DNA from 2 places in the Neobacillus sp. Soil_C_43 genome. Region 1 is predicted to be linked to the other one. Evidence: riboswitches for the same ligand, from Rfam matches in the RefSeq annotation. Region 1 holds a riboswitch; the other holds the start of a gene.
What was found. A riboswitch is a leader RNA that binds a small molecule or an ion and turns the genes downstream of it on or off. The one in region 1 is predicted to bind S-adenosylmethionine.
Positions count from the first base shown of each region.

Region 2: linked by a shared signal. The riboswitch ahead of AC3A54_RS15200 (homoserine dehydrogenase) and the one ahead of AC3A54_RS14530 (methionine biosynthesis PLP-dependent protein) in region 1 are both predicted to bind S-adenosylmethionine.

Region 1 covers NZ_JBDGJV010000010.1:82,969-88,781, forward strand. Annotated here, with positions in the region: gene AC3A54_RS14505 (lasso peptide biosynthesis B2 protein) at 1-250, opposite strand, end outside; gene AC3A54_RS14510 (lasso peptide biosynthesis PqqD family chaperone) at 294-584, opposite strand; gene AC3A54_RS14515 (aldolase) at 602-1,519, opposite strand; gene AC3A54_RS14520 (paeninodin family lasso peptide) at 1,616-1,747, opposite strand; gene AC3A54_RS14525 (asparagine synthase-related protein) at 1,763-3,697, opposite strand; SAM riboswitch class I at 4,069-4,186, shown strand; gene AC3A54_RS14530 (methionine biosynthesis PLP-dependent protein) at 4,326-5,438, shown strand; gene metC (cystathionine beta-lyase) at 5,438-5,813, shown strand, end outside.
Region 2 covers NZ_JBDGJV010000011.1:24,391-30,203, forward strand. Annotated here, with positions in the region: gene AC3A54_RS15180 (TIGR01777 family oxidoreductase) at 1-736, shown strand, start outside; gene AC3A54_RS15185 (YfhE family protein) at 858-992, shown strand; gene AC3A54_RS15190 (YfhD family protein) at 1,128-1,313, shown strand; gene AC3A54_RS15195 (DoxX family membrane protein) at 1,441-1,935, opposite strand; gene AC3A54_RS15200 (homoserine dehydrogenase) at 2,849-4,132, opposite strand; SAM riboswitch class I at 4,174-4,285, opposite strand; gene argH (argininosuccinate lyase) at 4,891-5,813, opposite strand, start outside.

The sequences.
Region 1 (5,813 bases):
CCCAAAGTGTAAATCTACTCATTAAATGGATAGCGGAGGATATCTCCTCTAATAACTTTCTATTAGAATTAGAATCAAAATTATTAATTGAGGTTTTATCCATATACACACCTAATATGGGAATAATCTTTGAAAAAGGTAAAGATTTAAGTAGGCGAGCGTATCCTAAATAAAAAAGTGCCTCTAAAAGTAGCAACCTCATTTCATTATCAAACAGTAAGAATTTCTTTATTTTTCTAAAAATATACATGAAAGCTACCTCAATTAAACAATTTCCAATATTAAACTTTCGATTATATAAACTTTACCAATCCTTCCTTCAATAAATCATGTAAGAAATCAATCACCTGAATCTCACATTCTGCTTGTTCAACCTCATATTTTGATAATAATGCTGTAACTAGTTCTTTAACCAATATGGGTTTTTCTAATAATCCCCATATATCCCCACCTATATCCCCTAGGTTATAATATTTCCCGTTAGTAATACTAAGCATCACCTTTTCCCCATCCATATCACTTACTAACTGCTTTTGACTTTGTACTATTGTAGAACGAGTTGTCACCTTTAGAGTATTTATCATAATATTTTAAGTCCCTCCTATTTGATAGTATTTAAAATTAAAGTTAATAGATTTTGAGCTGTAAATGTCGAAGTTGGGCGTTGTAATTTAAAGATTTCTATATTACTTAAGACTCTAGATGAATATGTAAAGTGCCATTCTTCTAAACCAAGACGCCTGATTAATGACTTTCGGTACGTATGATTTAACAAAGTCAGAAAACACTCCAACTTTCCAATTTTATGCATCTCAATTTCTTCATTATGTGTTTTTACTAGTTCAAATATCCCTGCTAGTGGTAAGGGTTTCTCACAGAACTTTGTTGGAATGGGTACTGCATATTTTGTTTCCCTATCAAATAAAGGCTTTAGATCGGCTGTATCCATACCAAATTGATCTAAACTCTCATGCCACAACTTTTGCTGTGGAAAAGAAGGAATAACATGAGGAATATTATCGTTTGATAATGAAACAGCAATAACGTCATCACTCAATAGTTTGTATCCATTGTTTAAAAAGGCTGCAGCCAATGTAGACTTCCCAGCACCCGACTCACCAATAAAAGCATATGCCTCCCCATTGATTTCAACAGCACTTCCATGTAATGGTAATAACCTATTTTGCAGCAAAATGGCTCCCATACATGTACCAAGGATGTACAGTCGGATCTTCCCAAGATCTGCACCATTTATTGGGCAGACAATGATTTTTTTGCTATTTTGTATACAAAACGTCGCAGTATCAGGGATTTGAAACATTATGAAGTCATCTTTAACAATGAATACTGCTTCAGGGTATGATAATCTATTCCAGGTTTCGGACAAATCACCATATTTAATTTCTAAATCCACATTATCTTCTATGTTGCTACATTGGTCTAACTCTGGAAGGAGGATATCACTTGAAATCCTTAGGCCAAATGCTGTGTAAACCGTTCTTTTCTCGGTTCCAATCATAAATTTCACTCCAACTTATTCTCTATGTGATAAAAAACCCTTATACTTTTTCATATGTATAAGGGCGTGCTAATAACCTTAATTTTGAATAATTATTTAACTGTGGTGAAGTGCTCCTCTTTCATCCTCATCTTCGTATACCTGATCAACAATAGCTATACCTGGGCCAGCCATTGTCATTTTAATATCTAGTACTTCTAATGTAGGCGCTTGCCAATTCTTTTTCATAAAACTCACCTCCTTTCAATTAATGGTATTTAAAAATCGAGTGATAATTAGACTTCGCATTAATATTCTAAAATCAGGATTAAATGCATACTCTGGACGTGGTTCGTCCTTGATCTTGGTTAGTGCATCCTTAATTACCTCCATATTTAGGAATTCTGAGGCTAATGGATTTACACTAACCTGTCTAAGCTCTTCAATAAATTCATTCCAAGAAGGCTTCATTCGATGTACCACATCTGCAGCTTGTATTCCCCTAACACGTTGATTTAACCTAACATCATCAGGAAGATAGGTATTTGTTGCCCTACGGATAAGTGCTCTATCTAATCCATTCTGAACAAATTGTTCAATAGGAGTGGATAAGCAAAAGCGAATAACTCGTAAATCATTTGTAGGATCGTGGCTCTGTACTGAATAACGTAATGATAATTTTGTCCCACTGGTACCTGTTGTGTTCCATAAATTTATTTGTCCAAAATGATTTCCTCGTATTTCATGTATATTACGAGCTATGGAATTTCCAGTGTTTAAACCAGATTCCTCTAATGCAGAAAAAACATTAGTTTTCTTGGCAAATTCAGAATTAATTAATACTGGCAGGTCGTATTGGTATTTTGGAGGAAATAGATCTTTTAGAAGTGGGAATGCCTTTTTTCCAACTACTTTTAAGATTTTAGATCTTTCCGCACCAATATTTTTACTATATATATTTACTTCACGAAAGAGCCGATACAGGTTAAACTTCTTTAATAGAAATGCATAATAGTCTAATGCAGGCCCCCAAGAGATGGTAAAGTTTCCTCTTGCTCCTCCTAATAGCACTCCTATCCCATCCTGTTGTGCTTTTTCATAAATTCCTTTAACCCATATTGAATTTTCGAAAAATTTGTAAGGCATTTCCATAGTTTCAAGCCAATCATCAATTTCTGAGTAGGGGGTTTTTCCTTTAAAGTCCAAATACTGCTCTGTAATATTACCAACATATTGGACCGTTGACTGTATGTACGGTCTCTCGTCAGCCATTGTATGAGCCCGTGTCCAATCTAAAAAGTCATCAACAGGTACAGAACTATACGTATGTAATTTCCTATTTTTCTCACTCAAAGCTTTGGCTGCAAAACTAACAACTGTACTTGAATCTAACCCTCCACTTAAATGTGCACCCACACGACGATGTGTTCGGAGTCTTGATCTTACAGCTTTATCGACTACATCCCTAAAAGCTTCTTCGTAATCTTCATTAGTTTTTAGTCCTAAATCTGTAATTTCAATTACATTAAATTTTGAGATTGTAATTCGCCCGTTTGATACTGAAATTGTATGTGAAGGAGGTAGTTGTTCTAAGTCTTTATAGACCGTTGAAGATGGATCTATGTTGTCAATCATGTTTGAGATAGCAAGATATTCTGCTAACCAATGTTCATTTAATTTTTTCTGAATATATGGTAAGGAAAATAATGGTTTAATCGTTGTGCAAAAAACAACCCTTTGTTTGTCTCGAAAAAGATAAAGGGTCCTGGCACCGGAAAAATCCCTCGCACCAAATAGTTTTTGCTTTGTTTCATCCCAAATCATAAAGGCGAAGTCTCCAATTAGGAATTTCGGACAGTCTTCTCCCCATTTATGATAAGAAAGCAAAATCAATTCACTATCAGTGATCTCTTTTCTTTTCCTTTTATCAACTTGTAATCTCTCAAACAATTCATCCCTATTATCAATAATTGCATCAGCGGTAATGGCTAACTTCCGTTGATGGTCATAGTAAGGAAGTTTTTCACCAACTGATTCCGGTGTAATCCACTGTGCATGGCAGCCAAGGAAGACTTTGTCGTTATGCCAAGTTTGAATATCATCGGCCGGATATTTTTCTAATTCTTTCATCATCCGGTTTCCTTGCTCTAGATTGATAGGTTCATTATTTAAATGATATATTCCGGCTATTGCGCTCATCTTTTCCTCCTGCCAATCAAAAAAATTCATAGCATTTATTATTTTCAACTTCATTATTAGTTCACTAAAAAGAACAGTAAGACCACACTTAATTATCAGGAATCATATCTAATCCGATATACCTGAAATTTAGTATAATTAAGTTTTTAAACTGTCGTTCTATGTAACTTATTACCCAGATTAGTTCTTTATCAAGAACGTTCGTTATAACTAATAATAAATCCATAAACTATTACTGTCAATAAATTTTAAGATAATAAATTAAATATTTTGTCCTCTCCGTTATAACTAAAGTTTCCTCATTAAGATAAAAACAAATTGACATCCCCCCCAATTTGTAGTAAATTTTATAAATAATCTAAATAATTGATTTCTTATCAAGAGAGGTTGAGGGAATGGCCCTGCGACGCCTCAGCAACCTTCAAAGAACGATCCGTTCATTGAAAAGGTGCTAAGTCCTGCAAATTTTACTAATTTGCAAGATAAGAAGAATGACAATTTGGTCGTACGTACAAAAGTCTTCTTCTTATAAGAAGACTTTTTTTATTTATCTGAAAGCTTTAGCGCCCTGTAGCGTTAAAGTTAGCAAACTAACTCTAATTACAACAAACTTTAAGGAGTGTGCGTTATGTACAAAATTGACACAAAACTAGCCCAAATTGGAAACCGCAGCGAGACAGCGACAGGTACAGTGAACCCGCCTGTTTATTTTTCTACTGCTTATCGACACGAAGGCATCGGGCAATCAACAGGGTTTGACTATAGTCGAACAGGGAACCCAACGCGTCAGCTCCTGGAAAAAACGATTGCTGATTTAGAATCAGGTGATCAAGGCTTTGCCTGCAGTTCAGGTATGGCTGCTATTTTCACAATTCTTTCCTTATTTCAATCGGGAGATGAATGGCTTGTTAGCGAAGATTTATATGGCGGTACCTATCGCTTATTAGAACAAGGCTTTAAAAAATGGGGATTAAACACTCAATATGTAAATACCTGTTGTCCGGAAGAAATCGAAGGGAAGATTACTCCACAAACAAAGGCCATTTTTTTGGAGACTCCTACTAATCCCCTCATGCAGCAATCGGACATTGCCGCTGTTTCTCAAATTGCAAAGGAGCACGGAATACTCTTGATTGTTGATAATACCTTCTATACTCCACTATTACAGCAACCCATTAAGCTCGGGGCTGATATCGTTATTCATAGTGCAACGAAGTACCTGGGTGGTCATAACGACGTACTTGCAGGATTGATTGTTGCTAAAGGAAAGGAACTATGTGAAGCATTAGCTTTTCATCATAACGGTGCGGGTGCCGTACTTAGCCCATTTGACTCCTGGCTGTTAATGCGCGGAATGAAAACTCTATCGCTTAGAATGGAAAGACACGAAAAGAATGCAAAAGCTGTGGTAGAGTATCTTTCTAATCATGAAGATGTGACAGATGTTCTATATCCTGGACGCGGTGGAATGGTTTCTTTCCGAGTAAAAGATGAAGCATGGGTGAATCCATTCCTACAAGGATTATCGCTCATTACGTTTGCAGAAAGTCTCGGTGGAACGGAAAGCTTTATTACGTATCCTGCTACACAAACACATGCGGATATTCCGGAAGAAATACGAATTCAATCTGGAGTTTGTAATCGTTTATTACGTTTTTCCGTTGGGATTGAAGATCCTCAAGACTTAATTGAAGACTTGAAAAAGGCGTTCGAGAACGTGAAAGAAGGAGTGATTGTGTAATGTCACACGAGGAATACACCTTTGAAACAAGGCTTCTTCATAATCAGCATAAAGTGGACCCGACAACGGGTGCTGTTAGTGTGCCCATTCAGCATGCATCCACCTTCCACCAATTTGATTTCGACCAGTTCGGTAAATACGATTATGGCCGCAGCTTAAATCCAACAAGGGAAGCATTGGAAGATGTGATTGCAGAGCTGGAGGGTGGTTTAAAAGGCTTTGCTTTTTCATCTGGTATGGCCGCCATTTCGACAGCCTTCCTTCTGCTTTCCGCTGGTGATCATATTGTCATTACTGAAGATGTATATGGCGGTACGTTTCGGATGGTCACACAGGTCCTTTCCCGGTTCAGTATTGAACATACCTTTGTGGATA
Region 2 (5,813 bases), on a different contig from region 1:
AGACCTCCAAGATACGGATATCTTTATAAACCTCGCAGGTGAATCGATTAACAGTGGGCGCTGGACCGAAGAGAGAAAAAGTAAAATTTTATCTAGTCGAATGGAAGCAGTTGATGCAGTCCTGGACATAGTAAACCAATTAGACCGGAAACCGCAGGTGCTTATTAACGCCAGTGCGATTGGTATATACGGAACATCAGAAACAAAAGTTTTTACTGAAAATAACGAAAAACTAGGCACGGATTTTTTAGCAGAAACAGTCGTAAACTGGGAACAAGAAGCGAGCAAGGCGGTTTCATTAGGAATTAGAACGGTCTTATGCAGATTTGGTATCATTCTTGAAAAGGATGCTGGAGCTCTTCCTAAGATGCTGATGCCTTATAAGTGGTTTATAGGAGGCAATATTGGAAGTGGCAAACAGTGGATGTCATGGATTCACCTTGAGGATGTAGTAAAAGGTATTATTTTTGCAATGGAAAATAAACAAATTCAAGGCCCTGTAAATTTCACTGCTCCAAATCCTGTGATGATGAGCGATTTGGGCAAGACACTTGCTCAAGTATTGCATCGACCGCACTGGCTTCCTGTTCCTAGTTTCGCCCTTCGTTTGCTCCTTGGTGAAATGAGCACCTTAGTGGTAGATGGGCAAAAGGTTTTACCGAATAAACTTTTAGATCATGGATTCCAATTCCAGTACCCTACTTTAGAAAAAGCATTAAAAAATATATTTTCCTAAAAAAAGTATCATTCCTTTCTTAAAAGGTAAAAATGGAAATAAGTACATATTTAGTGCTTCATTTTTACCACTTAGCTTGATGACAATTAACAAACAAAAAATGTTGAAAGGAATGAGCAAAATGGCGGGAAAAAAGAAAAAAGATTTGGGTAGAGGTAAATATACCTTAACAAGTACACAAGAGGTTTTATACCAGCGTGATTTTAAGATGGCTGACCGTGCTGCCGGCTATCATGACAGCAAAACTAAGCTGTAAGTGACGGAATTCCATACGTATACAAAAAATTAATTTAAAGTTTTTCCATTAATGAGCCCCTTTCAAATTGTAAAAGCTATTAGGGAGTGAGAGATATCTTTCTCCCTCTAGCTGAAATTGAAAGGGGTTTTAGTAATGGGTCGAATGCATAATGGAGGTTCTCACAAAAATAATAAAGCATCACTTCCACAAACACCGAAAAATATGAAAACAGATGGAAATGATGTAGAATACTCACAAGAATTTGCTGATCATGCAGATCTTGAAGCACAAGCCCGTGCTAATGCCGCTAACCAGCGTGTGAAGAATAAGAAAAGATAAGAATAAAAAAAGAGAAGCAGGCTTTGCCCTGCTTCTTAAAGTATATAAAAGGGGGGAAATAAATGGTATATCAGCGAGCTCTAATGAGAGGCTTCAGCGTGCTGAGCTGTTAGAACTCGTTATACTGTTAATTAGTGTTCACATTTTTTACAGGTGTCTTTTGGAAATAGCCTTTGATAAACGGAACTGTGTATCGGTCAAGACCGAAGAGGTAAGCTCCAGTTCCTACGAATAGAAGGATCATTGCTGCTGTATAAAGAATTGGGTTCGTGCTTGTTGTGCCTGCCAGCATGAAGTTTAAGTTCATAAATGCACCGGCGATTAATGCTGGAAGAGTGGCTAATCCAACAACTAATCCTAAACCAACAAGTAATTCTCCCCAAGGAATTAATACGTTAAAGATTTGAACATTTGGAATAGCAAATTGTTGTAAGAAATCTGCGTACCATGCTTGCACTGCTGGATGATCACCCGTTGCATTTGCGAGTGCACCTTTTAAAAATCCGCCAGCATCAAATTCACCGGTTAATTTATGATATCCTGCTTCAATCCATTGTAATCCAAGCCAAACTCTTAGAACTGTCCAAACAACGGCTGCTTGAGGGGTTTTATACCATCTCATCACAATCATCTCCAATTATTTTATTTGTGAACACTTTCACAATAAAGTGTAATGATAAGTTCTTTCCCCTTTCGATGAGGGGTGTTCAGCTAGCTGTGTCGTATAGGGAAGTTAGTTTGTGTTTCTTTGTTTGTGAATTGTTTCACTATCTTCTCTACACTTATAATATACTCTCCTGTACTTTAAATGACAACGGCTTTCACAGTTTCTTAACATATTAATGTTAGAAAGTTGAATAATATGTGAACTTAATAAGTTGTTAATATTAGATACTTGTGGATAATTATTCTGATTTTTGTGGATATTGTGAATAAGTCTGTGGAATACCTTTAAAACAGGACTTTTGATGTGGATAATGCGGTGGATAAACACGGAATATCCGTGACTATTGAATTAAATTTCTACATCTTGTTCAAATAAAAAAAGTAGATTTAGAAGTTTGCTACTTCTACTTTTTCCTTCTTCTCCCTGATAAAAGTAGATCTAGAACCTCGCTACTTTTACTTTTTTCTTCTTTTCTCTGAAAAAAGTAGATCTAGAGCCTTGCTACTTCTACTGTTTCCTTCTTTTCTCTATAAAAAGTAGATCTAGAGCCCCTTGTTACTTCTACTTTTTCCTTCTTTTCTCTATAAAAAGTAGATCTAGAGCCTTGCTACTTCTACTTTTCCCTTCTTCTCTCTATAAAAAGTAGATCTAGAGCCTTGCTACTTCTACTTTTTCCTTCTTCTCTCTGAAAAAAGTAGATCTAGAACCTCGCTACTTTTACTTTTTTCTTCTTTTCTCTGAAAAAAGTAGATCTAGAGCCTTGCTACTTCTACTTTTTCCTTCTTCTCTCTGAAAAAAGTAGATCTAGAGCCTGGCTTTCTTAAAATAAAAAAAAGAGCCATATAGCTCTTTCATTATTTGTAGACTCTTATAAAGCCTTAAGCGTTTTTATTTGTTTCACTCTCTCATATTCTCCTATAATCGGATAATAGATAAGATTATTTTGTTTGGCCAAAAGGCCAATTTCTCTATCTGTCGCTTTGATTACAAACGTTTCCTCCGCCACTTCTTCAATCCAAGTAATGGAAGGAGTCACCTGTTTATGCATCACTCCATGCACCAGCCACGTTTCCTTCTTGTCACTCTTACTAAACCCCGTTACCGCTACTTGAGAACACGTATTATTCTGTTTAACTGGGGAATTTTGACACACATAGACTAAATCCTCAATGACAGCACTCGCCGTAGGAAACATTCCAGCTCCCGGCCCCTGAAGCGTAATTTCACCTACAATATCCGATTGGACATTTACTGCGTTCTGAACGCCTTCTACATGATAAAATGGATGCTCTTTTCCCACAAGAGCTGGTTTGACCGTTGCTTTTATTTGACCGTCCAGCCTTGTGATACTCGCAATATGTTTGAACCGTAGTTCTGCCCTATCGACAGCATCAATCAATTCACTTGTGATTGACGTGATCCCCTCACGTTCAACCTCCTGCCAATTAGGTTCTTCTCCAAATGCAAGTCTGCTTAAAATCATGGTTTTATAAAAGGCATCAAAGCCCTCCACATCATTTGTTGGGTCAGCTTCAGCATAGCCATTCTCTTGGGCTAATATTAACGCCTGTGCAAATGACTGCTTTTTCTCCCTCATTTCGGTAAGAATAAAATTGGAGGTTCCATTTAGAATTCCTCTGACCTGCTTGACACGATTAATATTTAAAAGCTGTCTAAGTGTTTGAATAACGGGAATTCCACCTGCTACGGTTGCTTCAAATCCAACAGAAACCTTTTTCTCTGCTGCAAGATCAAGAAGTTCTTTCCCGTGATGGGCAAACATTTCCTTATTTGCTGTAATGATGTGGCAGCCCCGCTGTATGGCTGATTTTAAAAATGTAAATGTCGGCTCTTTATCGACAATAGCCTCCACAACAACATCAAGCTGTTCGAGATTTAAGATATCCGCAAATTCTGTTGTTACTAATACATTTTCACTAATATTTCTTTTCTTTTGCGTGTTTCTGATGAGAACAGCGGCAACTTCAACCTTTTTGCCCAATGTAGCTGTAAGCTCCTCACTGTGTGATTGTATTGTTCGATAAACTCCTTCACCAACTGTTCCAAATCCAAGGATTGCTACTTTGATTGCAGACACATACATCCATCCCTTCACTACACGATTTTTGACACGAAGCTGTTTATTTTTCAAAAAGAAAAACCCTCTTCAATAAGAAGAGGGTTGGATTCCTCCTCTTATCTATCAGGTTAAAAATAACCTGCAGGAATTAGCACCTTTTCAAGGAATACCTTGAAGGTTGCCGGGTTTCATCGGGCCTAGTCCCTCCACCACTCTGGATAAGAGTTTTTATTTGATTTTTCATTAAATTTCCAAGTTATAAAGAAAATTTTAGTTGATGTAATGTTAAATGTCAATATATTCTTTCAATTCATTACGATCGTACACCTGTAAATTTGGCATGCTCTTCTTTTACTAAATTGATAAAATTTCCCCTCTCAAAATCCATACTGATAATCATTTTAATATTTTTCTCCATGCTTAAAAACCGCTTCACCTTTCTATTTTGGTGAATGATATATGAGTATCTAACATCCTTTTCCAGTGTAGCAAACCAGTCTTCTTCCCTTAATCTGATTATATTCTTGTCAAATTTCGATTTAGGTGACCAATCAGGAATGAAAAATTCAATGACTCCCCCTGCTAGATCAATTAGTAAATCAAAAAGAAAACTGCTAATGGAAAATCACTCCTCAAGCACAATATTCATAAAACTATTGTATCTTTCCATTGAAATAAATAAAAGGGGATCGGTAATTTGTAGATATATCATGAATTTGTGTAGATATATTATAAAAATGTGTAGATAAAACGCAAAAGTGTGTAGATATCGCGATACAGCCCCTTTTCATGAGCAAAAAGAAACCTGCCAATGGCAGGTTTCTCACATTTTATCGTTTCAGTTTTCCCTCAGCAAGCTCGATTTGCTTCCCAACCTGCTCTGGAGCCGTACCACCAAAGCTATTTCGAACCGCAACTACGTGTTCTGGGGCTAAAACCTCGTAAATATCCTCTTCAAATAAAGGACTGAAATCTTGATATTCTTCAAAGCTTAAATCAAGCAAAAACTTATTAGACTGGATCGAGTATAAAACAATTTTTCCAATAACCTCATGGGCCTCACGGAACGGTAACCCCTTAGTTACCAGATAATCGGCAATATCCGTAGCATTCGAGAAGTCGTTGTTAATTGCTTTACGCATCACATCTTTTTTAACCGTCATCGTTTCAATCATTGGAGCCAATAGTTTTAAAGAACCTTCCAATGTTTCTACCGTATCAAACATACCTTCTTTATCTTCTTGTAAGTCCTTATTGTAGGCAAGCGGCAAACCTTTCAAAACAGTCAGCAGCCCAATCAAATTGCCATACGTACGGCCTGTTTTTCCACGAAGCAGCTCTGGTACGTCTGGATTCTTCTTTTGCGGCATAATACTCGAGCCTGTACAGAAGGAATCATCCAGTTCAACAAATTGGAATTCTTGGCTGGACCAGATCACTAATTCTTCGGAGAAACGAGAAATATGCGTCATGATGATAGAACCAATTGATAAGAATTCAAGAATAAAATCGCGGTCGCTGACAGCATCCATACTGTTTGGATACACGGTTTCGAACCCTAACAGTTCTGCCACACGTTCACGATTGATAGGAAAAGTAGTCCCTGCCAGTGCACCCGAACCAAGCGGAAGCCAGTTCACCCGTTTCAGACTATCCATCAATCTCTCTTTATCACGTTCGAACATCCAAAAATATGCCATTAAATGGTGTGCAAACGATACAGGCTGTGCACGCTGGAGGTGAGTATAGCCTG